2 linked regions of the Thermogemmata fonticola genome follow. The protein of the gene in region 1 interacts with the protein of each later gene in a pairwise test. Links are inferred from orthologs where the notes say so. Each region holds a gene or a part of one and is shown in the gene's direction. Other genes may lie near its edges. The genes, in order: H0921_RS12120 and ruvA.

Region 1 (14,302 bases):
ACAGCTCTGCCGGGCGCAGATGGGCGCGGTGGGTCAGTCCGAGCTGCCCAAGGACCGCCTCAGCCCGCTTCCGGGCCTCGCGCGGCGAACACCCTTCCCCCCACTTCAAAACAATTTCCAGTTGTTCGCGGGCCGTCAAAGCCGGGAAAAGATTGTACCCCTGGAAGATGTAAGAACAGTGGCGCAGACGGAAACGCTCCAGTTCCTCTTCGGGAAGCCGCCAAATATCCCGGCCCAGGGCGAAGACCTGGCCCCGGTCGGGACGCAGCAGTCCGGAGAGGACCGCCAGCAAGGTGGATTTGCCCGAGCCGCTCGGCCCCATCAACAGGTGGACTTCCCCCTGCCGCAGATCCAGGCTCACGCGATCCAGCGCCACGGCCCGCGTCTGACCGTTGCCAAAGGTGCGGGTCAAATGCCGGGCCGTCAGACAAATCGCGCCACGCGGAAGGGGGGGAGGCTCACCTAGACTCCAGCGCGCACCCTCAACCGAACCTGCGGAACGCTGCCACCATTTCCACTTCCACCACGTACTCCAACTCATTGGACGGCTCATGCATCACACTCCCGCTGGCGAACTCCTGTGGGGCGACACACACGGACCGAAGGGGTATCCTGCTGGGGCGAAGGCAGCCAGGAGATTGGTCTGCCCTGGCCTCCGCCGCCCAGTACCACACCCCCTCCCTCGCACAGGGGGCATCCTTTCCACCTTGCCTCCTTCCATCCGCAGAACCGGTCGCTGCGCTCCGGTTGGGTGGGATGAGCCAGTCGCTGGACTTCGCCTTGCTCCGTCTCTCGGCGGCTGTCCAAAAGCTGGCCACATCGTGTAACTTCGTTAGTAATGCGACAAATCCCCCTCGATGGCAAGAAAAAAATCCCCAAACTCTTCAATTTTTTTCTCAGCAATTTTTCCCGCACCGCTCCCCTTTTCCCCTCCGACCTCTTCCTCGGTCCCCTTTTTTCCGCCGAACCCACGTCGTCACCTTTTTCCCCTCCTTTGCCCTTTCCCCTCCCTTTGCCCTTTCCCTAGTGATAGTCCTTCATCTCTCTCCCGATCCCTGGGTGTCGCCAGGACCGACTTTTCTACCCACACAACGGAGAGAGTCAGCCATCCTTGCGCCGGGACAAGCCCTATTGGGGCTGGTCAAGGGGACAGGCTGGTCAAGGAGACGGAACACGAGGCAAAGGTCCGACGATCCGGTATCCGCGGGAAAGCGCAAGTCGGCGGAGGAATTGCCCAGGTCGATCAGAAATTGGTCAGGTGTCAGTGGCCAGGCGGGGAAGATCGTCCAGGGAGGTTAGGCCGAAGAAGCGGAGGAAACGGGGGGTAGTCCCGTAGCGGACGGCCTGAGTCAGAGTGCTGGGATGAGGCTGGGGGGCGGGAACCTCCGCGGCGGGAGACTCCGGTCCGGGGGAGTCTAGCTGTTTCGCCGTTCGGGGGTTGGCAGTGGGAGTTTCGGCCGCCGGGGATTCTGCGGACGGGGAGTAGGCCGTGGGGGCTTCGCTCGCCGGGGAGGGGAGGCTTTCCCCACGGTGCAGCATCGTGATCAGGCCGAGGCGGAGGAGTTGGCGGAGTTGGGGGCCGCTCTCCTGACCGCGCAGGGCGTCCACTTCAGCTTTGGTCAGCGGCTGGCGATAGGCGACAATGGCCAGCACATCCAGGGCCGCCTGGGATAGGCGCACGGTGCGTGGCCCGCCATAGAGCCGCTCCCGCAGGTGCTGATACGCCGGCAATAGCGTCAGGACGAAACCGTCCTCGCGGGGAACGATTGCATACGGCCGCTTCTGCCGCCGATAGCGGCGATTTAGGGCGTGGAGCGCCTGGTGAAACCGTTCCTCCGTCAGTCCCCGGATCGCCGAGGCCGCGGTCGCGGGAGTCAGAGGCGGCCCCCCTACAAAGAGCATCGCTTCCAGAATCTGCTCGACCGTGGGATGAGGAGGAGAATCCCCCTTGCTTCCACCATCGCATTTTTTTTCGGAGGAAGAAGGGGGATTTTGCGAAGCGGAAGGCTGAGGAGAAAAGGCTGAAGACGGTGCGCCGGGAGCGGACAGAGAAGCGGAAGGGGCAGTGGTCTCCGGGGTTTTAGCCGCCGTCCTGGAGGAGCTAGCCTCGCCAGCCACCTCTTCTTCCACCGCTCCAGGTTCTTCTACCGCCCAAGGTAAAGAGTCCTGCACATCCAGTTCCCACTCGACGAGTGCCGGCGCTGGAGAAGGATCGCCGGACGGCGGGGGCGGCGCGGAATCGGACGGCTGCTGGGAGCGGTCCGGCTCGAAAGCGTCATCGGGAATCATGGCCAGTCGCGTTCCGGGAATAAACCCGATTTCCGTCTCCCACTCGTTCTCCCCTCTTTCCGCTCCAGGGCTGGCTCTTGCCTTCCCCTGGCGATGGCGCGATTTCCAGGGGCAAGCCGGCTTTTGGACCTGTCCGCCCCGTGCAAAGCCCCTGCAAGGTTCCCTGCCTAGCCCTTGGAAGGTCGGGGCCAGGGCGGATCATCCTTGCAGAGCGGCGACCACCGCATTGCCCATATCCGTGGTGGTGTGCGAACCGCCGAGGTCAGGGGTGCGGACTTTCCCCTCCGCGAGAACAGCAGCCACGGCCTGGCGAATCGCTTCCGCAGCGGCACTCAGGCCCAGATGATCCAGCATCAGGCCCGCCGACAGAATGGCCGCTAAGGGGTTGGCGATACCCCGGCCCGCAATGTCCGGTGCCGAACCGTGGACCGGCTCGAACATGCTGGGATATTCCCGCGTCGGATTGATGTTGGCGGAGCTGGCCAAGCCGATGCTCCCCGTCACCGCCGCCGATAGATCGGTCAGAATATCGCCAAAAAGATTGCTGGCCACAATGACGTCGAACGTTTCTGGCTTGCGGACCAGGTCCATCGCGGCGGCATCGACCAGCAGGGAGTGGCTCTGAACATCGGGATAATCCCGGCGAACGTCCTCGAAGACCGCATCCCACAGTCCCATACCCCAGATCAGAGCGTTCGACTTGGTAATGCTGGTGACTTTTTTGCGGGGGCGGCGACGGGCCGCTTCAAACGCCGCCCGCATGATCCGTTCGCAACCCCGGCGGGTGAACAGGGCCGTCTGCACTGCCACTTCCGCCGGCGTCTCCGGATATAATCGTCCGCCCACGGGCGCATATTCCCCTTCCGTGTTTTCCCGGAAAACCAGCAGGTCGATCTCGCCGGGCTTTTTTCCCACCAGCGGGCAAGGAACACCGGCGAACAGATACGCCGGGCGCAGATTGACGTACTGATCGAAGCGCCGCCGCATGGGCAGGAGCAGTTCATGGACCGTGATGCGGTCCGGCACACTCGGATCCCCCACCGCTCCAAAGAGGATGGCGTCATGCTCGCGCAGCAGGTCCCAGCCATCCGGCGGCAGCATGTGCCCGTGCTTCTTGTAATAAGCCGTGGACCAGGGAAGGCGGTTCCATTCTAGCCGCGCAGGACTATACCGTTGCACAGCGGCTTCCGCCGCCCGGATCGCTTGTTCGATCACCTCCGGTCCGATTCCGTCCCCTGCGATGACGGCAATCCGCAGAGAAGAAGGGGAGGAAGCCGCCGATGGAGAGGAAACAGGGGTCGGGGAGGAAGCCGCCGCCGGGGTAGAGTCAAGCGCCATTGTCGAGTCCTCGCAAGGATGGTATAGGCCAGCAAAGATCGAGGCCGGTAAAGTTTGCCCGATACTTACAATCGGTCAGCGTATGACCCGCCTGCCGGGGGAAAGTGACAGGGGGGTGTAGACGGACCGCCGCAGATCGGGGACAGTGAAGATAGCCAAAGGATAGAGTCGGCGGCAAGTTCCCTTCCAGTTTCAGGGGGGAACCGCATGGCAGGATGTCCGACAGCCATGGGGTGGAGTGCAGGGACCGTCAGGGTGGAACGGTTCGCAAGTTCCAGTGCGGCCACAATCGACCGATGCCGGAGGAAACCCGGCGGGCTGGGCATGTTGCTGCTCCTGCTGCTCGCCCCGTTAGCCGGATGCAAGTCCCGAGAAGGGAGCCTGGGGCGCGGGTCCGATCCGCTGGTGTATGGCCCCGACCGCATTCCGCGGCAGAACGTTCCCTTACCTGAGCGGGGCGCCGTTGGGCAAGGCCGGACCGATCCGCTCATCGCCGCTCCCGCCGGGCGCACCGGATCGCGTGATTCCTCCGACGGCGGCTACAACGACGATCCCGCCCGCTTCCGCGGCGTGCATATTCCCAGCCCCGCCACCACCCCGGCCGGTCTCGCGGGCCGCTGGGACGACGAGGGCTTGAAAATCCCCGATGGCCCCCCGGAACGTGTCCCCCTGCGCCCGGCGGCAGACAGCACCCCGGCTGGTCCTGCGCCACCTGCCCCAGCCCCGGCTTCCACCCCGCCGCCCCAGCCCGACAGCATCCCCACCACTGGGCCGCCGCTCCAGGAGTTGTACCAGGAACTGGAACGCCTCGGTGCGCCCCGCGACAGCTTCTCGCTCCAACGGGAAGGCAGCCAGTACCTCTTCCGGGCCACCTTGCCCTGGGACGGCGCCCGCCGCCAATACACCGGCCTGGGAACCACCCCCGCGGAAGCCGTCCGCCAGGTGCTGGAACAAATCCGCCTCGACCGCGCCTCCCGGTGACTTCCCACCGCCGAAATCCCCGCCGCCGGAAATCCCTCTCCCCGCAACACCCAAACCCTCTCGGCATGGACACCGAAATGATCCAACGTCTCCCCCGAACCCAGCAGCACCAAAGTGGTGCATCCGGCCTCAGAGTACCCGGTAAGCAGCCGGTACCGGCAGATAGGAGAAGCGTTACGAGCAGAAGAGACGTCGAGAGGACACCAGCAGACGAAGAGATGATGAGGGGAGCAGGATCAAGTTTTAGAGCACCCGGCAGATGAGGCATTTGAGATACCCCGTCTCCGGGCAGGTCATGGCGATGGGGTGATCGGGGGCTGGACCGCGCCGTTCCAGGATGTGCACATCGCGCCGGGCGGCCACCGCCGTTTCCAACAACAGTTGTTCCAGTTCCTCCTGCAAGATAACTCCGGTACAGCAGCAGCAAACCAGCAGCCCCTCTGGGACCAGCAGGCGCAGAGCCAGGCGATAGAGGCGGTGATAGCCGCGCAGGGCTTCCGGAACGGCTTGGCGGCGGTGGGCGAATTTGGGCGGGTCCAGGATGACCACGTCGAAGCGTTCCCCGGCTCGGACGAGTTCCGTCAGGCGATCGAAGACATCGGCACACTCCCAACGCACGGCAGCCTCCAGGCCGTTGAGGACCGCATTGCGCTGGGCCAGGCGGATAGCCGCTTCTGACCCGTCGATGCCCAGGACAGCCGCCGCGCCGTGCCGCGCCGCATGCAAAGCAAACCCCCCGCTGTAGCAGAAGGCATCCAGTACCCGCTGGCCCCGGCACAATTCCCCCACCCGCCGCCGGTTCTCCCGCTGATCCAGATAAAAACCCGTCTTCTGTCCTGCGGCTATGTCCACCACGAACCGTAAGCCGTCTTCCACAATGGTCAGGTCCTCCGGCGGGGGTTCACCCCACAGCACGCCCTCCGCCAGCTCGATCCCTTCCAGGGAGCCAATCCCCTTTTCCGCCCGGAGGTAGAGACCGCGCAGGGGTACCAAATCGCGTAAGGCTTCCACGAGCCATTCCCGTCGCTGAGCTAGCCCCAAGGCAGACAGTTGCATCACCAGCCACGGACCATAACGATCGACGACGAGGCCGGAGAGAAAATCCGCCTCGCTGAACACCAGGCGGCAGCCGCCCTCCGGTGCCTCCCCGTACGAAAGGGCTTGCCGTAGCCGGACGGCTTGGGCTAGCCGTTGGCGGAAGAGGGCCGGACCAATCTCTACCCCTTCCTCCCAACTGTAGAGCCGTACCCGAATCTTCGAGCGGCTGTTGTACAGACCGTGGGCAATGAACTGGCCGGTGTGGGAATAAACGGCTACCGGATCGCCGTCCGCCACATGGCCTTCGATGCGCGCGATCGCGCCGGCAAATACCCACGGATGGCGGTGGAAAAAGGGCCGGGCCTTGCGAGGCTGCAAAATGATCCGCGCCATGATGGCTTCTGCTCGTCCTATCCAAGCTGGGGAAGGGACAGATACGGGTGGGAAGACCAAACGGTGAGTTCCGCTCGCCCAGAGCTAGCCAGGCCGCTTCAGGAACGCGGAGGGGTAAGCCGGCCTTCCTGGACCGTGCCCAGATAGACCAGCGTCCGCTCGACTTCGCTGCTCATGGATCGGCTGGCGAGCAGCGCTTGCACCCGCAGCAGCAGCTCCGTCTTATTGATCGGCTTGGTCAGAAAGTCGTCCGTGCCGGCTTCCACCGCCGTTTCCACATCCGTCGTTTGGTCCAGGGCCGTGATCATCAGAATGCCGATGTCCCGCGTGGCCGCATCCGCGCGCAAGCGCCGACAGACCTCAAATCCGCTGATCTTCGGCATCATGATGTCCAGCAGGATGACATCCGGCTGCCAGGTGCGGGCCAACTGGAGCGTCTCTTCCCCATTGAGGGCGATGCGGATTTCATGCCCGCTGCCGTCCAAATGGGCTTCCAACAATTCCGCGTTCTGCACGTTGTCGTCGGCGATCAAGATACGAGCCATCAGTGGTCTCTCCCGCAGGCCAGCGTCAGATTCGTCCACGTCTCACGTTCTCGCGGCTGGGAGCGTGGGAACGTCGGAGTTCTCACGCCTCGGCTGCCCACTCCCTTTCCCCCAACCGACTCCCTTTCCCCCGACCGATAATCACCCCTACCATTCACTTCCAGCGTTCGACATTATAGGGAGAGAAAATCCCCAAGGATTTTGGGGTCTGGCCGTGGGGCTCGGCTTTCCCGCCACTTCGAGGGGACTGTTACGCCAGGTTCGAGGGATTACAGGGGAAGTGCTGACCCCAGGTCGAGTCCGGTGAGTTTCGCCAAGGGCTAGCATGGCAAGGCAAGCTCAGCTACACTAATTGAGGACAATAATATCTTTTTTGAAACCTTCCCAGGGCCAAAGCCATGACCACGGCACTGCCTCCCACCTTGGACGCCAGGTACGCGGGGTTACACCAGGCGGCACGCGAGTATTTTCTGAGCCTCCAGGAACGGATTTGTGCGGCGTTGGAAGAGATGGACGGCGGAGCACGCTTTCGGGAGGACCGTTGGGAGCGGCCCGGAGGCGGCGGCGGGCGGACCCGCGTCATCGCGGAGGGGAACGTCTTCGAGAAAGGCGGGGTGAATTTCTCGGAGGTGTTCGGGGAGTTCCCCCCCGATTTTGCCCGGCAGCTTCCCGGAGATGGCCTGCATTTCACCGCCGTGGGGATTTCGCTGGTGATCCATCCGCGCAGTCCGCTAGTGCCAACGGTGCATGCCAATTTCCGCTTCCTCACCCAAGGGAGCAAAGGGTGGTTTGGCGGCGGTGCGGACCTGACGCCGTACTATCCTTATCGCGAGGATGTCATCCATTTCCACAAGGTCTGGAAGCGGGTCTGCCAGCAGCATGCCGCTGTCGCCAACTACGCGGAGATGAAGAAGGCGTGCGATGAGTACTTTTACCTCAAGCACCGCCAGGAAGCCCGCGGGGTGGGAGGCATCTTCTTCGACTACGCCGAAGCCAGTGAGGCCATGTTCGCCTTTGTGCGTGCCGCCGGCGATGCCTTCCTGGAGGCCTATCTGCCCATTGTGCAGCGGCGCAAGGACCTGCCTTACACCCCGCAGCAGCGCTGGTTCCAGGAATACCGCCGGGGACGCTATGTCGAGTTCAATCTGATCTATGACCGCGGCACGGTCTTTGGCCTGCGCACGCAGGGGCGGACGGAAAGCATCCTCATGAGCCTTCCCCCCGTCGTCCGCTACGTGTATGATTACCGGCCAGAGCCGGGCAGCCGGGAAGCGGAATTGACCGAATACTGGCTCATCCCGCAAAACTGGGCCGATATGGAAGCATGAGCGGCGACCTGCCGGCCCTGTAGGAGGCTTGCCAACGGGCCAAATGAGAGAGACCAGCCCCGCTGGCTTTCTCGCCCGACTCAACGCGAGGGATCGCCCCTGTGTCTTCCCTGTCTTCTCGGACCTGTTCCGTGGCGGATCAGACGCACGAAGAGCGAACCTTACCAACTCCGACCGCCTCTCTGCCGCCCGCAGGACCCTGGCGCGTGGTGGGTTTGGACCCTGGACTGCACCGGACCGGCTACGCGGTGCTCGAGGCCGTGCGCGAACAGCACGCCTGGCAACCCCAGGTTTGCGAAGCCGGTGTCTTGCGCGCGCCGCCCGCCCGCCGCCGCGCTGAGGCATTGGCCGAACGCCTCCGCATCCTCCACGACGGCCTGGTCGAGGTCCTGGAGGAGTGGCAACCGGCGGCCCTGGCTGTCGAGCAACTCTACGCCCATTACGCCCACCCTCGCACGGCCATCCTCATGGCCCATGCCCGCGGCGTCTTCCTGCTCGCCGGGGCCGTTCGCGGACTGCCCGTCGTCGGTTATCCCGCCACTCGGATCAAAAAGCTGATCACCGGCAGCGGACGCGCCAGCAAAACCCAAATCCAGTATGCCATCGCCGCCCAGTTGCGCCTGGATCGCTTGCCCCAGCCCCCGGACGTGGCCGATGCCCTCGCCGTCGCCCTCTGTCACTTCCTCGCCAGCGCGCGCTCCCTGCCGGTTCCCCCTCCCTCCTCCTGATCCTCTGCCACCCGCTCCATCCGTTCTCCCAGCGCCACCCCCCCACCCCCCTGGTGAAGCCGACCCTCCAGGTGCCCTGGCGTTCCCGTCTCAGTGCTATGCCTCCGGCAAGCGATTCCGTCCGCTCGACACAAGGGGCTGGTGCCAGCTCTTTTCTGGCGGCAGGGTGTGTTCCGCCGACCTCACCGCGGACGGGTACACATTGTCAAATTTGCCCTCAAAAAAAATCTGTTTATTAATTTCAAACATGGATGCCGTCCGTTTTCCGCGATTCGGTCCCGAACATTTCGGCCGACTTCCTGGCTGGTAGGAAAGCGGAGGCGGGTTACAATGAGGATGATTTTGCGGCCATTGGGACCGAAGGGGGTGGATGAAGAGGAGTTGCGGCGATGCCATCGGACCGTTCTCCCCAGGACAAAAAACGCCAGCGGGAAGAGGAATTCGGACACTTATTACGCCAGGAGCATTCACTCAACGCTGGCTTTTTGCACGGCTTGAAAGGGCAGATTGTGGAGATTCAGGCGCGGGCAGTGGAGGTGCTGCCTACTCCGCGGTCCTGGCCGAACGCCGTGGTCATCACTGGCATGGAGCGGGGGGATGCCCAGCAAGCCCTGTTACGGATCAACGCAGCTTTGACCAAGTACGGCATGAGCAAGTCCCCCGTGATTATTCAGGTTCACTGCACGCCGGCGATGATGTCCAAGTACGGTTCGTGGCTGGACCTCCCCCTGGCCATCATCCTGTTACAATGTGCCGGTTACTTGCCGGACCTGCCCCCCACGGTGGAGGGGGATTACGTGCTGGTGGGCGAGCTGGGTTTGCACGGGGAAGTGCGGCGGGTGCCGGGGATTTTGGCCATCGCGGAAGCGACCCGGCCTGAACAGACGCTGATTGTGCCGACGGGCAACGAACGGGAATGCGCACTCATCGCCGCTTCCCCGGGCCGGCAGCACGGCCGCATCGCCGCCGTCAGCATGCTGGATGAAGTCATCGAGTTTTTCCAGGGGAAACGCACCTTCGACAACGTTCTCAATCAGTTGATTTCTCTGGAGCCGTTCGGGAGAAAGCCGATCGATTTCGGGCGGATCAAGGGGCAGGAGCAGGCCAAGGAAGCCGCTCTGCTTTGTGCCGCCGGGGGCCATAACCTCTTGTTCATTGGGCCGCCAGGGGAGGGCAAATCCCTGTTGGCCAACGCCATTGCCGGCATCCTGCCCCGGCTCACCGTCGAGGAACAGATCGAACTGACCCGCATCTATTCCGCCGCCGGGCAACTCGAACGCGACGGCCAAATTGTCACCCAGCGTCCCTTCCGGGCGGTGCATCACACCATCAGCAAGCAGGCCCTTGTCGGGGGCGGCACTTTGAAGCTGCAACCGGGGGAAGTCACTCTCGCCCATCTCGGCATCCTCTTCCTTGATGAGCTGCCCGAGTTCCGCCGGGATACTCTGGAAGCCTTGCGCCAGCCGCTGGAAAGCGGGCAGATCACCATCAGCCGCACCCACGCCGCCTTCACCTTCCCCTGCCGCTTCACCCTGGTGGCAGCCATGAATCCCTGCCCCTGCGGCTACGCGGGCACGGAGCGCTGCACCTGTTCCCCCACGGCTGTGGCCAAATATCAGAAGCGCCTCAGCGGACCGCTGCTCGACCGCATCGATCTGGTGGTGGAATTGCAGCCGCTGACCCTGGAGGAGCGCTTCTCCGAAACGACGGACGGTCAAACGGAACTCCTGCGGCAAAAGGTGGAAGCTGCCCGCGCCCGCCAGACGGCCCGCTTCCAAGGCACCGCCATCGGCTGCAACGCCGCCATCCCCGCCGGTCGCATCCTGGACTACTGCCGCTTCTCCCCCGCAGGATTGGAACACTACAAGCAAAGGGTAGCCCAGGCCAACATTTCCACCCGCTTGACCGACCGTCTGGCCCGCGTCGCCCGCACCATCGCCGATCTGGACAACTCGGACTCCATCGAGCCGCCCCACGTGGATCGGGCCGCGACCTTCGTGCTCGACCAGCGCCTCAATTTTGCCCCTGCTGCCGAAACAGAATCCCCGGCGTGAACCTCTCCGTCCATCCCGCAACTACGAGGAACTGGAATGATCCCGTATCATGCACTAAAGTGGCGGCAGCCCGATCGATGACAAACCTCTAGCGATTGGGAAACAGCGGCTGGACCACGACCACGAGGTCGGATTCTGGGAACTTTTCTATGCCCGGATGTGATAACTCCGCGAGTGCTCAGCCGGATTCCTGGACAGCAGCAGCGGCGACGGTGTCGTGCCTGCCCGGCGCGCTGCCCCGGCCTTCAGAGCCGGTGCCGCCCTCCATGCCCGTGATTCCGGGGTATCGCGTCATCGATTTGATCGGCTGCGGAGGCATGGGACAGATTTTCCGGGCGTGGGACGAGGTATTCCAGCGGGAAGTCGCAATCAAGGTGTTGCTGCCCAATGGCGACCGCCAGCGGTTTGTCACCGAGGCGCGCATCACAGCTCAACTCTCGCACCCGTCCATTCCCCCTGTTTATGCTTTGGGGCAATTGGCGGACGGCCCACCGTATCTGGTTATGAAGCTGATCCGCGGCGAAACGCTGGCGCAAATCCTGGCCCGGCGCTCCCACCCTCTGGAAGAGTTGGGACGCTGGCTGGATGTCTTTGAGCAGGTGGCGCGGGCAATCGGCTTTGCACATGCCCACGGCATCGTTCACCGCGATCTTAAGCCGGGCAATATCATGGTCGGCCCGTTTGGCGAAGTGCAAGTCATGGACTGGGGGGTGGCCAAGGTTTTGCGGGACTTCCCGGCTTCGGCTCCCGCGGATGGTGCCTTGCCCGCCTCGGCTCCGCCCGCCCCTGCTTCTTCCAGTTCCCCGGTCGCTCCCACTCCCCCAAGCAAGGGCAGTCCCCCTGCCAATCCCCGGGGCAGCTCCTCCCCAGCCTCGCCCTCGCCTCTGCCCGACGGACCCTCCCCTGGGTCTGCGGGAAAGCCGGCCTCAGATTCGGGCGAGGGAGACAGCAGGCCGGAACGCCCAGAGTGGGACTCCATTCTTCAGGCTCCCGTGTCGGCGGAAGGGAATAGCCGCACGCTCGCGGGACAGGTGGTCGGCACGCCGGCTTACATGGCGCCGGAACAAGCACGGGGGGAACAGATCGATGCCCGTGCGGACGTCTTCGCTCTCGGCGGCATCCTGGCGGCAATCCTGACGGGCCAGGAGGTTTTCCGCGGCCAAAGCCTGATGACGATGATTGTCCGGGCGGCCACAGGGGATACGGACGAAATTGTGACACGTCTGCGTCAATGCGGGGCGGATGAGGAGCTGGTGCAACTGGCCTGCGACTGCCTGGCGATTGACCCGCAGCAGCGCCCGCCCGATGGTCTAGCCGTGGCCCAGCGCCTCAGCTCGTATCGCTATACAGTCGAGCAGCGGCTGCGCGCTGCGGAAGCGGAACGGGCAGCCAATCGCGTTCGGGATGCCGAGCGCCGCCGACGCCGTCGCTTGCTCGGTTATGCCGCCAGCGCTCTGGGAATCGTTTTACTTCTCGGGATCACGGGGATCACGCTGGCCCTGATCGAGGCTCGCCGCGCCGTGGAAGCGGAGCGCCTGGCCAAGCAGCGCGCTGAAGACAACCACCTGCGGGCGGAGCAGACCGCCGCCGAGGCCCGCGCGGCCCAGCAACTGGCCGAATCCCGCCGGCTCGAAGCCGAACAGGCCCAGCAACTGGCCGAATCCCGCCAACGCGAAGCGGAACGCGCTCAGCAGCGTGCCGAACGACACGCTCGCGAAGCCCAACAACGGCAGGCCGAAACCCAGGCCCTGCTTGACTTCCTCGAACGGCACATTCTGGCCGCAGGACGGCCCGCAGGCATCGAAGGCGGGCGGGGCTATAACCTCACACTCCGCCAGACCCTGGACTTCGCCCTCCCTTACCTCTCCACCACCTTCCCGGACCATCCCTTCGTCGAAGCCCGCCTGCGTGACACCCTCGGCAAAACGTATCTCTACCTGGGCGAGCTGCCCAAAGCCGAACAACTCCTCCGCACCGCTCATGCCCTCTACTGCTGCACCCGCGGGCCGACTGACCCGCTCACCCTGCAATCCCTCAATACCCTCGCCGTGGCCCTCTCGGACATGGGCCGCAATCGCGAAGCCCGGGCGATCCTCGAACCTCTTTATCTCCACCACCGGCAGCATCTCGGACCGGATCATCCCACGACCTTGCAAGTGGCCCTCAACCTCGCCGTGCAGTACGTCCATCTCGAACAACTTCTGCCAGCGCTGGAGTTACAAATCGACACCCGCCGCCGCCAACTCCGCACCCTGGGAGCCAACCATCCCCAGACTCTCCGCAACTACAACAACCTCATCGCCACCTGGCAGAAACTTGGGCAGCACGAGCTAGCCCTGCACGCTCTCGAAGAGCTGGCCGCCCGCTATGAGCAGACCCTCGGCCCCCATCACATCGACACCCTCACCGCTCAGGCGGACCGGGCCAGCACACTCTTCACCTTGCACCGCACAGGGGATGCCTTCGCCCTCTCTCAGCGTGTCCTCGACACCGCCCTCCAGCACTTCGGCCCGGACCACCCGGACACCTTCGCCATCCGCCTCAAAGTCGCTCACGCTCACTTCCTGCACCGGCAATTGCCCCAAGCCCAAGCTCAGGTCGAGGAACTGCTGCCCGCAATGAACCGCCGCCTGGGCCGGGAACACCCCCTGACTCTCGAAACCCGCCGCTTACTGGCTCAAATTTACGACCAACTCCATCGCCACCAGGAAGCGGCGGCTCTCTACGAGGAAAACCTCCAGATCACCCGCCGCCATCTTGGTTCTGAACATCCCCGCACCCTCACCCTGATCGGAGAACTCGTTCTGCTCTACGATCAACTCGGCCAATCGCCCCAGGCCTGGCTGCTCTACGAAGAAGGTATTGTTCTCCGTTCCCGCCGCCTGGCCAATCACCCCCAGGACCTGGGCAACCGCCTCTCGCTTGGCGGGATGCATTGCAATCGTGCTCACCTCCGCCGCCGAGGGGGATGCCCCGCGGACAGCCTCGATGACTACCACCGTGCCATCGCTTTGCTCACCCCCCTGCTCCACGGCACCCCTTATCGCCAGCGTGCCCAACTGTTCCTGCGCAATTGCTACTGGGGACGAGCTATGGCTTGGGAAATGCTGCAACGCTACGAGCGGGCCGATGCCGATTGGCACACCGCCATCCAACTGTGCGAACCGCAGGAGCGGGCCATCCTCCAGAAAGAACAAGCCCAGTGGTTCGCCCGCCGCTTCCTCCGCCTCGTCCCCCCAATCCTGGGTTCGCTCCGTTGACTCAGTCCAGGTTTCGATTCGCACGACAAGCTCGCGCACCGTCCCTGCCGCCATGGCGGATACCTGAATGCCCTGTCCACCCCATCCCTTCATTGGAGCGATGTCGCAAGAAGCAGCCGGGATAACACGCGCGTCCCAGCGCCTGGCAGAACCTTTCTTCAAGTCGATGGTTTGTCCCGCCCAGAGGGATGCTTCCTGGAAGGCCCTTCCATGTGGGTTTTGAGACTTGGGTAAACCTGGAGTAGCACGACGGGGAGCCTGGCTCGGTACCTTCAGGCCACCGTCCCTGATCTAGCTCGACCCGTGGGGAGCCTGCCTCTGCTCCTCCTGCCAGGCTTGATAGACCTG
Region 2 (14,385 bases), on another replicon or contig:
TTCGGCCTTCCTGCATCCGGCAGCTCTCCGCGAGCTGAGACGAGCGCCCCGTCAGCACCAGGCCTGCTGCCGGCGCCGAGCGGGCCGTTGGCCGCTGCGCCTTCGGGAACAGCCGCCCCCCCGCCGGGAGGAGTAGCGCCGCCGCCGATGGACAACGCCTTGCCACCGCTGCCGCCGGTGGAGGCCGGGGCGGGGCTGCCGCCACCAGCGCTGCCTGTGCCGCCGGTGATTCCCGCCGGGGGTGTTCCGCCTGGAGCCGGGAGGAGTGCGCCGCCTTCCAGCGATCCGCCGCCTTCCAGCGGTACGCCTCCGCCGCCGATTCCGTTGCCGCCGGTGTCGCCGGGGGGGAGTCCCGCGGTGCCTCCGCCGAGTGGGGATGTGCCCGCAGTCGCTCCGCCGGCGCTGACTCCGCCACCTCCGGCTTCGCTCAGTCCGGCGCCGCCTTCCAGCACGCCGCCGTCGTCTGCTTCTTCTGCCGGGCCAGTTTCCACGGGATCAGCAGGAAGCGCTTCCGCGCCGCCTGGGCCGCCGTCGGTGGCACCGCCTGCCCCAAGCGAAAATACTCAGCCGCCCTCCCCGGCTCCGCCCGCAGGAGGGGAAAATCCCTCGGCCCTGCCAGTGCCTCCCGCTGCCAGTGTGCTGCCACCGCCTCCTGCGAATGCCGGTCCGGCCAGTCCGCCGCCCGCCCCTCCGCTTGTGCCTTCTGGAGGAAACGCCGGCTCGACTCCCGCAGCCGCCGGGGGAAACGATCGCGGCGCCCGCTTGACTTTACCCCAATCCGCCGAGGCCTCCCGCAATAGCTCACGCCCGCTGGAGCAGCCGACCGCTGGGATGCCTTCGCTTCCGACCGCCGCTTCTTCTTCTCCAGGGCGCACGGAAAACCCACCCGCCGTAGCGGAGCGGCCGCCCACGACGTCCTACGATGTGGACATTTACGAACCGCGGCCTGGGGACACGTGGGAGTCGATCAGCCGGGAGTTCTACCAGGATGGGCGGTATGCGGCAGCGCTGCGGGCATACAACCGGAACAAGCCGCTTCACGGCAGCGGGGCCATCGACATCCCGCCGCTTCACATCCTGCGCCGCCTGGGAGGCGATGCCACCCGTATGTCACCAGCTTCCTTTGGTCCGGGGGGCAACTCCTCTCCCGCGGGGTTGCAGCCGGCGGGGCGAGCGGTGCCGACGGACCCGTGGAACGCCGCCGCGCCAACCTATCACTCCGGCCCCGCAAGTGCCGCACCAGGAGGGTTCAAAATCTATCGGGTCCCCACCGACGGCCTCAGCCTGCCGACCATCGCCCGGCAACTGTTGGGCAACGAGCGGCGCTGGGTGGAAATCTACGACCTCAATCCAGAAGTGAACGCTTCGCGCGTGCCGGCGGGTACGGAACTGCGGCTGCCAGCGGATGCCCGCCTTCCGGGAAACTGAAAGGGTGCACCGTGGGTGTCCGCGCCTCTGTCCGGTTCTACCCGCTACTGGGTTCGGTTTCCCTCGGTCCTGCGCCTTTCTAAAACAAATCCGATCCACCACCCGATCCAGGGGAAAGTTCTGCAAGCCGAACGGCTGGCTCCTGCCGGGCTTTCCCTGGAACCGGGACAGTCCGTGGCCTTACCGACCGCGGCGTTCCGTGGCGTTACCCTGGTGTCCCCATGATCACTCGGATGACCGGCGTGCTCAACCGCGTGCTGGACGAGGAAGTTCGCCTGCAAGTCGGACCGCTCGAGTATCAGATTCTGGTACCCGAAACGGTACGGCGGCAGTTGCAGAACCGCCTCGGTCAGGAAGTCACCCTGCACACGCTGGAATATCTCGAAGGGGTCGGCAGCGGCAACCGCTTCATCCCCCGCCTGGTCGGCTTCCACACCGAGGCCGAGTTGGAATTGTTCGAGTTGTTCTGCACCGTGGAAAAGATCGGGATCAAAAAAGCCCTCAAGGCGATGGCCCGACCCAGCCACGAAATCGCCGACGCCATCAGCCGCCAGGATGTGTCTTGGCTGAGCACCTTGCCCGGCGTCGGAGCAGCCACTGCCGAGCAGATCGTGGCAACCCTCAAGCGCAAAGTCACCCGGCTAGCCTTTACCCGCGACACTGCCGCCGCTACCGGCGACTCCGCTTCGCGCGTTGACAGTCAGATGATCGACGATGTGTATCAGGCCCTTCTCGCACTCGGGCATAGTCCCCTCGAAGCCCGCCAGCGCCTGGACATCCTGCTCGCCAGCGGTAAATCCTTCCGCTCCGTCGAAGAGGCCCTCACCTTCATCTACAGCAGCAGCTCCTAGGATCAATGAAGAAAGCAGCCGCTGCCCTCCAGATCGTCCGGTCCAGAAGCGACCAGCGCCGTTAGGGCCGGGGAACGGCCAGGCGGATGCCGAAATGCTCCGGCGGAGGCAAAGGCGGCAACACGAGCGAGGAAGACATCCCGGCTCCCGCCGATTCCACCCCAGCCGAGCCAGAGGCCGCCGAGCCAAGGAAGGACGGCGCTTCCCCTGCCAGGCGGATGCCGAAATGCTCCGGCGGAGGCAAAGGCGGCAGCACCATCTCAGCCGCTGGCAGCGAAGCAGGAGAGCGCGGCGTTTTTCCGAGCGGCGGTGACACCGCGGCGGCAGTCGGCGGGCGGGAACCGTTTCCTCCCGAAGCCGTTCCGGCAACACCGGCCGGCGGCCGGCTTCCTCCCGAAGGCGGCAGCCCGGCAAGTCCCGGCGAACGAGGGCTACCCCCTGCCCCCGGATGGATTAGCCCCGGCGGCATCCCCGCAGGCAGGCCAGAATTCGCTGGCAACGGAGCCAGCACCGCTGGAGGCATCCCGGACCAACCCGGACCCGCTCCGAGCAGCCCCCCGTTACTCCCCGGCATCCACCCCGGCAGACCACCGGGCACCGGGCAGCCCGCCGGCGTTCACCCCGCCCCCGATCGACCCGGTGTAAGGGCGAACCACAGCACCATCCCGCCGACCAGACCAGCCACGGGGAAAATCCCCCACCACCGCCGACCGCCTATCCTCGCTCTGCCTTGAGGCATCCTTGCCTCCTTTCTCTGAAATGCGACTCTGTGGCCCAACGTTCCTTTCGGAAACGGATGGAGTTGTCCAGCCTGTATCACGTCGTTGCCGCAACCGCTGCCTCTCCAACAGCCGCCCCACCTTTACCACACCCCTCCCCTGCCACGAAAGGCCAATTCATTCCGACTCACAGGGCAACTGGCACAGGACCGCCACGGAGCTATAATCCGGGAACACCGGAACCATGAAGCCCTACGGCGGTGCGACGAGAAGATCAGGTCGATGAGCACTCAGGTCGATGAGGAGTTAGGAAGAAAAAAGGTCATAACGAATTCGAGCCTACACTGGCTCGAGGAATCAGCCGATCCAGGCGGCGTCGCTGGAGGTGTAGTGCACCAACTCTTCCGGGTGGAACCAGAGGGCGATTTCTGCTTCCGCATTTTCGGGGCTGTCGCTGCCGTGGATGAGGTTGTTCTGGACGCTCAGGCCGAAGTCTCCGCGGATGGTTCCGGGGGCGGAGCGGGCGCCGTCGGTCAGGCCCATGAGCAAGCGGGCGACGCTCACCGCTTCCCGCCCTTCCCAGACCATCGCCACGGTCGGGCCGCTAGTCAGAAACGCTAGCAGGCTTTCGTAGAACGGCTTGCCGCGATGGACGGCGTAGTGCCGCTCCGCCAGTTCTCGGCTCGCCTGCACCATTTTCAAAGCGACCAGGCGCAGGCCTTTGCGCTCGAAGCGGCCAATGATTTCCCCGACTAAGCGGCGTTGGACGGCATCCGGCTTGAGCAGAACGAGCGTCTTTTGCATGGGCAGTTCATCCTCCAGTCGCGTGCAGGTTCTTCCCCGGCGCTGAGAGCTTTTTGGGAAGCGGCGTCTCGCCCGCGCTCCTTCCCCCCTGTTGGTATGATCTTATGGTCTATTTATTCCGCTGCCCTGTCTGGGATTGAGGCTTCCGGTTTCCCTGGGCGTTCTCCCTGGCGATGAATCCGGCTTTCCTCCACACTGAGTCCGGCTAGCCTCGCTGATCTTCCCGGCGGGATTGGAGATAGGCACCGAGTGGCCCAACGGCCACATGAAAAAGCAGACAGCAGGTGAGGAATGCCAAAAAAACGAAGCGCCGACTTGGGGAGGTCGGACGCTTCGCGGGGGGGTGGATTGGGAGCAAGCCTGTCAGCCGCTCTCCCGGAGGGGGGGTATCACTTGGAGCACCCAGCGGCGGCACCCGCGACGACCGGAGCGTGGCAGCAGTCGTCTTTGGCCTTGCGGCAGAGGTTCAGGCCATCGAAGAGGCGGCGGCGCGGAGCGGCGCAGGGATCGCAGGGTTGCGGCGGGCAGGGGGCAGCTTGAGCCGGAGCCGGTTCGCAGGCCGGCGGGCACGGTTCCGCACAGCGCTTCTTGGCCAGCAAAGCCCGCAGGCGATCGAGCAGTCCGGGCCGGTCGCAGGGCTGGGCGCAGGGGGCGCTGGGGGGACACGGAGCGGCCTGGGCTTGGGCCGGAGCCGGCACCTTCACTTCCTTCTCCACCACCTTCGGCACCAGCTTGCAGACTTTGACCTTCTGCTCAACCGGCACGCAGACGGTCACGCACCGCTTGGCTTCATACGGCACGCACTTTTTCACATGTACCACGCAGGTCACTTGCTCGCACACCGGCACGCACTTGACCTTGGTCACCGGGCAGGCCACCTGCTTGCGCACGCACTCGTAGGTGCAGATCGTCTTGGTCACGGGCCGGCACTCGTAAGCGCAGACAGTCTTGGTCACCGGCACGCACTCGTAGGTGCAGATCGTCTTGGTCACCGGCACGCACTCGGCGATCTTCTTGCAGACGGTGACCGGCTCGCAGATCGTCTCCTTGTGCTTTTCCGTCTTGCAGATGGTCACGGTGCGCGGGCAGGGTTCATAGCACGGATCGCAGATTTTCCGCAGCCGGTCGGCCAGAGTGGGGCCTAGCTCCACTGTCACGGGAACCGAGACCTTGTGAGTCACCGTCTTGGGGCGCATCTCCGTCACCAGGACGCGCTTGTACTGGACCTCATTGACGGTGACTTGCTTCTGGACCGGGCGGCGCTCCATGACGGTGATCTGCTTTTGGACCGGCACACGCTCCATGACCGTCACCTGCTTTTGCACCGGCACACGCTCGACGACAGTGCGCATCTCGGTGACCGTCTCCGTCACTCGCTGGTAGCGGACCACTTGCCGCGTGACGGTTTCCGGCACGTACTCGAGGCGGTAGGCCGTGTAGGTTTCCTCCCGCTGCTGCGGCTGCATGACGGTGACCGTTTCCTCGACCCAGGTCGGGACCAGTTCGGTGACCTGGATTTTCTGGGTGATCCAGCCGCTGCCAGCCTGACCGCTGTTGCCAGATGGCTGGGCAGGCGCAGCGGGCTGTTGGGCGGCTACCGGCGCGCTGGACAAGCCGTCGGCAAACGCTTCCGCATCTCCGAACGCCAGCGACGCCAAACCGGCACACACGCCTCCCATCAGCCACTTCTTGAACCATCGTCCTTTCATTGGTTTTGACCCCCCTTGAGTTCCGGGTTGCCTCACTCGGGTCACAGCCGCAGCGGCCTTCCTCACGCCGCTCTCCCACGACTGTGCCTTCCCTGAGTGCTCTCACTTATATGAACGCGCCACCGCCTCCAGGGAAATCCCGCCGCCCATTTCCGCCACAATTTGCCCTCGATTTCCGAACGAATCTAACTGGGAAACCTAAAACGCCGCCTCTAGGATTCACACCTGTTTCAACTTCCAGAACAAGCGGTAACGAGGATAGCGGCCTCCTCGTCGTGTTTGTAAAAATTGCAAGCCGATTTTCCTCAAGTCTCGCCTGTCTTCTGCCCCCCCCCTCGGCCAGGCGTTGACCCGGACTTTCCCCCAGCAGTTCCCGTCCTGTCCTGGAGCTGCCCGGATCATCGCCGGGATTCCCACGCATGAGGACCAACCTTTTGCGGAAGGCTTGCAACCCAAGGCGCAGAACCCGGTGCAGGCCAAGGCCAGAATCCGCTGGCGGCAGGAGGGTTGCGAGAAGACGGAATGCGTAAGATGATAGAAAGGCACCCGCGGAACCGAAGGCGGAGGGAGGCGAAGGGGTCATCCGGTGCAGGGGCGCTGCGGGAGAGGCCGACCGGCTCGCCGCCGCCCGAACCGAGGAGGAGCGAACCATGCCCGCGGTACTGGACGATGTGACGGCGGAGATTCTGGCACTCAAAAAGGAACGCGAGGCGATCATCCTGGCCCACTATTACCAGCAAGGGGAGATTCAGGAGCTGGCGGATGTGACGGGGGATAGTCTCAAGCTGGCACGGGCCGCCGCCGCGGTGCGCAACCCCGTGATCGTCTTCTGCGGCGTAGTGTTCATGGCCGAGACGGCCAAGATGCTCAACCCGGACAAGCGGGTGCTGGTGCCGGACTTGCAGGCCGGTTGCAGTCTGGTGGATTCCTGCCCGGCGGACAAACTGCAGCGCTATCAGGAGATGCTCCGGGCCAACGGGCGGCGCTTCCAGACGGTTTGCTACATCAACAGCTCGGCGGCGGTCAAAGCGCTTTCGGACTGGGTAGTGACCAGCGGCAATGCCGTGGAGGTCGTGCGCGACCGGGTGCCTGCGGATTACGAAATCCTCTTTGTCCCGGACCGGCATTTGGGGGCGTATTTGCAAGAGGTGACTGGCCGGTCGATGATCCTCTGGGACGGTGCCTGCGTGGTCCATGAGGTCTTCAGTCTCACGGACCTTTTGGAGATGCAGCGGCGCTACCCGCAAGCGAAGACCATCGCCCATCCGGAATGCCCGAAGAACATCCTGGAGCATGCGGACTTTGTCGGCGGCACGGAGGCGATGCGGCAGTTCGTCGCCCGCCAGGCGCAGCCCACCACCTTCCTGGTGGCCACCGAGGCGAACATGATCTGGGAGTTGCAGCGGCATTATCCGCAGCACACCTATCTGCCGGTGCCGGGGATCAGTTGCGCCTGCAATCGCTGCCCCCACATGGCCCGCAACACGCTAGAGAAAGTCCGGGACTGCCTGCGGAACCTCGCCCCGGAGATTCTCTGGCAACCGGAGTTCGACCGCGCGCGCGAGGTCCTGACGCGCAGCCTGCTTCAGCCGCCTGCGCCCAATCCCCCCGCCGGAGATTGACATTTCCCCCACCCAGGACGTGCCGGCCGGACTCACGCCAGGAGTGCACCATGCTGCCTTCCCCCCGTCTGATGCTCCGCCTATCCCACCCCTGCCCTTACGTCGCGGATATGCCTCGTGGGCTGGACGACCCCACCGCCGAGCTACTGGAGCTGCCCGCTAGCGGCATCGTGCAGGCCCACGCCGCCCTGGAAGAGAAGCGCCCCTATGCCGAACTCCGCCTGGGATGGAACGAAAAAGGGCTGGGCGTACAACTGACCGTCACTGGCAAGCGGCAGGGGTTGCAAGGGGACCAGGAACGTCCCGGTTCCTGCGACGGCCTGCATCTGTGGCTAGCCACCCGGCCTGTCGGCTCCAGCCGCCGCGCCACCCGCTACTGCCACCACCTGATCCTTTTGGCCACCGGCTGCGGACCGCAACGGGACCAACCCGGCCTCACCGCCCAACGCATCCCCCGCGCCCTTCAGGACGCCCCCCTGCCCCGCACCGAACTCGGCCTCATCCGCCGCTACTCCCTCCCCACCGGCCACGACTACCGCCTCCAGGCCTTCCTCCCCGCACCCGCCCTGCCCGGCTACGACCCGGAGGAATCCCCCCACCTCGGCTTCTTCTTCCTCGTCCGCGATCACGAACTCGGCGACCAGTTCCTGGCCCTCGACTGGAATTTCCCCGTCGGCGAAGACCCCGCCCTCTGGGACCAGCTCCACCTCATCCGCTGACAACCGGTGAGCACCCCCCTGCCCCGCCCGGCACCTTCCCCAAACGCCGAAGCCACGACCCGCCAACGGCAGGCCGTGGCCCCGTGTGTGCGACTCTTCCTACTTGCCAGGCTGGTGGTTCTGCCTCGCAGCTCGGCTGTCGCGTGCTCAATCCTGGGCCTGGCGCTGGGCACGCCACTGCCGCCACCCCAACGCCCCCAGCATCAGCCCGAACACCACGAGCGTCGCCGGTGCGGGGATGGGATCACCGGTGCCACCACCACCGCCGTTGCCACCACCACCGCCACCACCGCCACCACCACCGCCACCACCGCCACCACCGCCACCACCACCGCCACCACTCTGAGGCATGTAGAGGCTCATGTGGCTCAAGTTGGGTTGATTGCCACTCCCCACGGACTGCAATCCCGCCGTCGTGAAGAGAAACCCTAGGACATTGCTGAAAGAGTTGTCAAAGTAATAAGCGGCGTAACTGTCGCCCCCTTTGACAGCAATCACAAACGGCCCGTTGATCGGATTATCCAGCAGGATCTGCCCCGATGTGGCCGAGGGGTTGGAGGTAAACGGCCCGTTGTTCGTGTCATCGGAAGAGCCGATCAACGTCCAGGTGGTAAGTCCTGTATTGAACAAGTTCTGGTTATTCAACCGGTCGAGCAAATCCGTGGGTTTGTCGTTGCCGGAGAAGGGTCCTGCCGCGGCGGTGGCGTTAGTGAAAACGGGTGTTAGCGGCGGTGGTGGCAGCGGTGGTGGCGGCGGTGGTGGGATGGTAATCGCTTGGACATCGCTAGTCATCGGTCCCGCTTGCACTGAGGCAGTTTGGGACAACGTCAGGGCAGTCGCAAGGCTTGCCAACAGCACAAAGCGGCGAACGTGGGCGAACATGGTACTTCCTCCCCAAGGTGCGCGGTCAAGGTGGAACGTCTGAGTGGGGAGCCGCGACTCTCCCCGACGTAACGTCCGGACTGAAAAATAAGCTGTTGAACCAAGATACGTTTGAATTTTTTGCTAGGCAATAAATTGCTCAGCAGAAAACTCAATCGTTTGATTCGACTACATCTATGGTATTGCGTCCCTAAAGGACTACAAATCGAATTGCAGAAAAAAATCCATTTTTTTACGTACATTTTTGCTGACAGAGGAATATCATTGGTGATTCATTTCTGAATGCAAAAAATTCATCGGATAGCAAATCGACACGGTGTCTGCACGCTTGACAATTCGACCCGTGAGGGGAAGTGGTGGGCGGTTGGCATCGTCCTGGGCATCCTGTCAGTCTCCCGACATCGCTCCCGGCACTGGCAAAGGGGCAAGCTCAAGCAAGCCAAGCGGTGAGGAGAAGGAAGGGAAATGGACTCAAGCGGAGCGGTCGGGAGCGTCGTTTGACCCACAGCAATCCGGCGTTCTAGAGCGGGATGGCAGCCGCGGCCAATGGCGGCTCCAATCAGAAACCCCTGCCAGGCGAGGCGCTCAGCCACCCGCAGGGGTTGCAGCGACAGATAGGGGGAGATGGAGAGCAAGGCTGGCGTAACAGACGGGGGAATACGCTGGGGACGCCCGAGGCGGGGCCGACCGGCGGGTGTCACTTGCGGAGCAGGTCGATCTTCATCTCCTCCTTGTCCACCGCGAAGATGTACTCCATCGCGTCCAGATCGCGGGAGGGATTGACGCCACGGCCCAACTGGCGGGTGTAATAAGCGAGCTTGTAACTCTTCTCCTGATACCCTTCCTCGAAGGAGGCGTCGAATTTGATATAGGGGATTTGGTCGAAGGGTCCCTTGAGCCAGTGGACGGTGTAGGTGTGCGGCTTGATGGCGTGGTTTTCCCATTCGCCATTTTCTCCCCAGCGGACCTGGTAGTGGAGGGTGAAGCGGGTGGGGTTTTCCACGCTGAAGACGCGATGGAGGACGATGGAATCGAGGAGGTCGCGGATTTCCGCGAAGTGGATCGCTCCGGTGAGGATGCCGCCGGGTCCGCCGTTGAAGGAGGCAATGCCGACGACCTCGCCGTCATCGTTGAGAACAGGCCCGCCGCTGTTGCCGTTGAAGGCCGCACAGCAGCAGAGAATCACCTTGCTGTTGCGCACCGCGATGTTGGGGATGCGGTTGCGGGCGTCGATCTGCCCCACTGCCGGCTGAGTGCCCGCGGCCCAGCGCCACAGGGGGCGTTCCGCCGGATTGCCGAGAATGTGGAGCGTATCCTGCGCTTTGGGATCGAAGCGGGCTAGCGGCAGCTCCTTGGCCGAGTCGGGAATCTGGTCGAGCTGGAGGATGGCCAGGTCCTTGTCCTTATCCTGGGCGACGATGCGTGCTCTGGAGAAGAAGCGGTTTTTGATCAGGCGCGGAGCATTATCGAAATAATACTTTCTCTCGGAGATGACCTCGCCGAAGAGGCCGCGGACGGGGAAGAGGACCAGGATTTTGTCCTTTTCCTTTTCCTGGGTGACGTGGTAGTTGGTGACGACAAGTTTGCGGCGGCGATCGATGAGGAAGCCGCTCCCCTGGCTGACTTCATCCCGGAACAGTCCTTCGCGGAGGACCGTTTCGACGTAGACGACGCCGTCGATGCAGCGGTCGTACACCTGGAGGGCTTGCGGTTGGGCCAGGCCCAAGCTGGCGGCGACACCGAGGACCAAAGCGACAGAGAGCAGGCGGTACATGGGCGAACCTCCCGGATTCAGGGTCCTGCCATCCCTGGCGCGTCTGCCGCTCGTGGGAGCGATCCTCGAAGGGGTCAGGCTCCGGGGGAAGAATCACCTCCCGCGGGCGGACCATCCTTGGGAGCCGACATACAAATCCAAGCTCGTCTATCCACGATATTCGTGAGCCGGATCATTTCCTTGAGATTTTTTCCATGTTTTCCCGAAAAGAAAGAGGGTTGAAAAGGTAAGTTGTTCCCAAAGCTGGACAGTTTCGGAAGAAAGCTATCCGCGTCCGGGTGCAGGGCAGGGGGTGGCTAGGGATGCCCGGCAGCAGCCAGCGAGGCCGGAACCGAGCGCCCCATGCCGGAATCAAATGCTCCGCCCTGGTGATGGGGAATGCTCCGCCCTGGTGATGGGGAAGTTTGGCGTTTTCCAGCAGGAACGGGAGGCAGGGGAAGGGCGGGGAGGCTCAGGGCTGGGTGAGCCAGCGGCGGGAGAAGCGGGCGAAGGTGAGGGTTTGGTAGGGGTGTTGGGTGCCGGCTTCGTAGAGGCAGGCGCAGGTGCCATCGGGGAGGACGGCCAGGCAGGAGTAGGCGGCGGGTCCCTCGTGGAGGAGGCGGGCGTGGGGCCAGGTCTTGCCGCCGTCGGGACTGAGCCGGACGGTCAAGCGCTGGCGGCGCGTGCTTGCGGGATTGGAGAAGAGGAGTTCATCGCCGCGCTCCGAGAGGCGGATGAGGCTGGCCTGGCAGACGGGATCGACCAGGGCGGGGTCCTCGACGGGTTCGGAGAAGGTTTTTCCCCCGTCGCGGCTGCGGGCAATCAGGCGGCGGAAGTGCTGCGGGCGGTAGGTGCGGATGTTGAGCAGGATGGTGCCATCGCTCAGTTCGACAGCCTGGCATTCGTTGCAATCGGGTCCGGTGCTGCCGCCGAGGTGCCAGGTTTTGCCGCCGTCGTCGCTGTAGATGACGTGGGAGCGGCGGGTCTTGCCGCCATCGGCTTTGTGATCGCAGGGGATGAGGAGTCGGCCGCTGCGCAGTTGGATGCCGACCCCGGGTCCGGTGGCGTACCAGCTCCACTCCGGCTTTTTGACCGCCGCCGTGATCTCCCGCGGCGGACTCCAGGTGCGTCCGTCATCACGGCTGGAGGTGATCCAGACGGTGCGGCTGCCGCGGCTTTTGCCGCTGACGATGGCGGCTTCTGTGTCGCTGCCGAGGTTGTGGGTCATGAGCAGCCAGATGGTGCCGCTCTGGCGCTCGACGACGGGGCAGGGGTTGCCGCAGGTGTTGGCCCCCTCGTCCCAGAGGACCTGGAGGGGTCCCCAGGTTTTGCCGCCGTCGGTGCTGCGTTTGTACACCAGGTCGATGTCGCCGCTATCGCCGCTGCCCTTTTTCCGGCCTTCGCAGAAGGCCAAGAGCGTACCCTGCGGGGTGACCAAGAGCGAGGGGATGCGGAAGGTGTGGTAGCCCTCCTGACCGGCGGCGAAGAGGACGGTCTTCTGGGGTTCGTCCGCAGCGGGGGGCGGAGCCGGGGAGGGGGTCGGGGGCTGAGCTGTCCCTGACGTGGGGAAGTCCAGGGACAAAGCCACCAGCAGAACCAGGGGCAGAAGCAGGCGCAGGCGGGACCGCATGGCAGGTGTCCTCCAGCGTTTTCGGCGAGGGTTGAGTGCAGAGGAAAGTTTCCTCCGGATGGCCGGCCCGTCAAGGTTCGGTGCAGAGGCGGGCGATGTGGGGAGCGGGGACGGCCATTTTCAGGATCATTTGGACGGCGGGGGGCTGCGGGGGTCCAGCCGGTGGCATGGGTTTGTCATCGTCTGAGTGTCGGCCCAGGGATTTGTTAGACGGGAGACGGAAGGCGCGCGGGACGGAGAAGGGGGTGGGGGGAAGGGCGGGGAAGCGGCGAACGGAGGGGTGGGGGTGCCGGGCGCTTCCGCCCTGGTCTTCCAGGGTCAGCGTCAGGGCGGCCATGCCGACCACCGCGCCGCGGGCATCGAGCACTGGACTGCCACTGGAGCCGCCGGCAAACTCAGCGGTTACCCCCATCCAGGATTCCTGCTGTCCGTCGTCGTTGCGCTGGGTGCTGTAACGGGTCACGCTGCCGGTGGTAAAAACGTAGAAATTGTCCCCCGGATGTCCCAGGACGGCGACCCAACTGCCGACGGGGGCGTAGTCCCGGCTCAGGGGTAGGGGGGTCAGATCGCGGGCGGCGATGCGGACAATGGCGACATCCGCTGCTTTGTCCGCTGCAAGGATTTCCTTCACGGGATAAACCCGGCCCTGATAATCGGCGGCGGCGAACACTTCCCCCTCTTGTAGCTCGCTGAAGACGTGCCAGTTGGTGACCACAATGCCATCCGCGGCGGCGACCCAAGCTGTGGCATACATCCCTTCCACCCACGTACCGTCTTCGTCCGGGTAAACGCTTCCCAGGAGCAGGACGGCGGGCAAAGCCCGGCGGTACACCTCGTGCGGGCTGAGCTGTTCGGCGGCGGGCGGCGCCAGCTTGCAGGCGGCCTTGCCACCCCGCTGCCACTGCTGCCGCAACTTCTCCGTCGGCAGGCACTCCCCTTTCTCCGCTAGCTCCGTCAGGCGTGCGATGAACTGCTGGTAGAAGCGTTCATCATCGACGAACCAGGGTTCCGGGCGCGTCGGCGGGGCAGGGGCGGGTCGGCGAGCATCGGCACGATCCGCCGCGGTACGGGCCGGAGGAGCAGCCGAGGCGGAAGGCAGCTCCGGGGGCGCGGCGGGGGCCGGTTGCGGCGCGGGAGCAGGGCAGGGCCAGGTCAAAGCAACGGCACTGGCTGCCAGGACCAAGAGGGAAAGCCAGCGTGTCATAGAAATACCCTTCCAAGCCCAGGGCAGGCGGGGAATCATTCCCCCCGTTGGGCGCGGACGGCAGCGTACTCTTTCTCCAGGCGGGCCGTCAACTCCGGCAGGCGATCGATCAAGCGCTTGAGGGGCCGGCGGGGATGGCGGGCCAGGGCGTAGGCCGTCAGCAAGGGCAGGGCGATGGTGCTGTCTACATAACAGGTCACGGAATCGGGCAGCTTGTCCGGATCGACTTTGCCCCAGGTCATCGCTTCGCTGGGGGTGGCACCTGACAGGCCGCCGGTATCCGGCCGGGCATCGGTGAATTGCAGGAAGTAATCATGGCCCGCCTCGGTCAAGCCGAGAACCTCCTGAATCTGCGGCTCGGTTTGCAGCATGAAGTTTTTGGGGCTGCCCCCGCCGAGGATCAGCACGGAACTGGTCCGCCCGGAGGACTTGGCCTCCCAGACGATGGCCGCCGTCTGATTGACATCCCGCAGCGGATCGAGGCGTAACTGGGAACCTTCGAGCTGCAAGGCGGCCAGGTTCATCCCGATGGAACTATCCCCGGGGGAACTGGTGAAGACCGGCACGCCGCAACGGTAACAGGCCGCCAGGAGGTTCTTGCCGCCGCGGCCCGTCTGCTGTTCCCGCTCGTGGAGATACTTGCCGACCAGATGGTGGAACTCCGCCGTGCTGAAGGTGCGCTGGAAGGCCGGTCCCCGGCACAACGTCCGGAAGAAGGCATCGGTGCCCAGGAGATTCTCGTAGTCGAAGACGATGTCGTAAATCCGGATCAGTTGATGCTCCCGCAACTCATAATCCGGCAGGTGGGGGCCGGCCTGGTGCAACTCCATCCCCAGGGCATAGTGGGTATCGTGGTAAAGATTGGCCCCGGTGGAGACGATCCAATCCACGAAGCCCGCTTCGACCAGGGGCACCAGGCAGGAGATGCCCAAGCCGGCGGGAGTCAGAGCACCGGAGAGGGCCAGGCCGACTGTTCCCTCCTCCGCCAGCATCTTGCGGACGAAAAGCTGGCACCCCTCGCGCAGCCGACCGGCGTTGTACGAGAGGAAGGCGGCATCAATCAG

The links.
Region 2: the proteins of H0921_RS12120 (region 1) and ruvA interact in binary tests that used the Escherichia coli proteins (3 or more experiments, as listed by UniProt). The link is inferred for Thermogemmata fonticola from one-to-one orthologs.

What each region holds. Positions count from the first base shown.
Region 1 is NZ_JACEFB010000009.1:30,120-44,421, reverse strand. Bases 7,058-9,841 are described here. They hold H0921_RS12120 (crossover junction endodeoxyribonuclease RuvC), read left to right. Parts: upstream 7,058-8,043; coding sequence 8,044-8,640; downstream 8,641-9,841. Other genes in these bases: H0921_RS12115 (YifB family Mg chelatase-like AAA ATPase), read left to right, coding at 9,030-9,841; hemF (oxygen-dependent coproporphyrinogen oxidase), read left to right, coding at 7,058-7,912. Outside these bases: H0921_RS12155 (ABC transporter ATP-binding protein), read right to left, coding at 1-553; H0921_RS17955 (SMC-Scp complex subunit ScpB), read right to left, coding at 1,255-2,289; H0921_RS12145 (tartrate dehydrogenase), read right to left, coding at 2,488-3,627; H0921_RS12140 (hypothetical protein), read left to right, coding at 3,952-4,608; H0921_RS12135 (class I SAM-dependent rRNA methyltransferase), read right to left, coding at 4,852-6,039; H0921_RS12130 (response regulator), read right to left, coding at 6,138-6,584; more of hemF, read left to right, coding at 6,983-7,057; more of H0921_RS12115, read left to right, coding at 9,842-10,694; H0921_RS18340 (protein kinase domain-containing protein), read left to right, coding at 10,844-13,954; H0921_RS12105 (hypothetical protein), read right to left, coding at 14,246-14,302.
Region 2 is NZ_JACEFB010000007.1:33,701-48,085, forward strand. What follows is about bases 598-3,464. They hold ruvA (Holliday junction branch migration protein RuvA), read left to right. Parts: upstream 598-1,649; coding sequence 1,650-2,279; downstream 2,280-3,464. Other genes in these bases: H0921_RS10710 (LysM peptidoglycan-binding domain-containing protein), read left to right, coding at 598-1,428; H0921_RS10720 (hypothetical protein), read right to left, coding at 2,341-2,877; H0921_RS18220 (hypothetical protein), read right to left, coding at 2,896-3,018; ndk (nucleoside-diphosphate kinase), read right to left, coding at 3,356-3,464. In the rest of the region: more of H0921_RS10710, read left to right, coding at 1-597; more of ndk, read right to left, coding at 3,465-3,802; H0921_RS10730 (hypothetical protein), read right to left, coding at 4,192-5,511; quinolinate synthase NadA, read left to right, coding at 6,162-7,133; H0921_RS10740 (hypothetical protein), read left to right, coding at 7,184-7,852; H0921_RS10745 (hypothetical protein), read right to left, coding at 8,000-8,734; H0921_RS10750 (S1 family peptidase), read right to left, coding at 9,432-10,508; H0921_RS10755 (sialidase family protein), read right to left, coding at 10,960-12,117; H0921_RS10760 (S1 family peptidase), read right to left, coding at 12,188-13,321; H0921_RS10765 (homospermidine biosynthesis protein), read right to left, coding at 13,357-14,385. UniProt on the Escherichia coli protein: The RuvA-RuvB-RuvC complex processes Holliday junction (HJ) DNA during genetic recombination and DNA repair.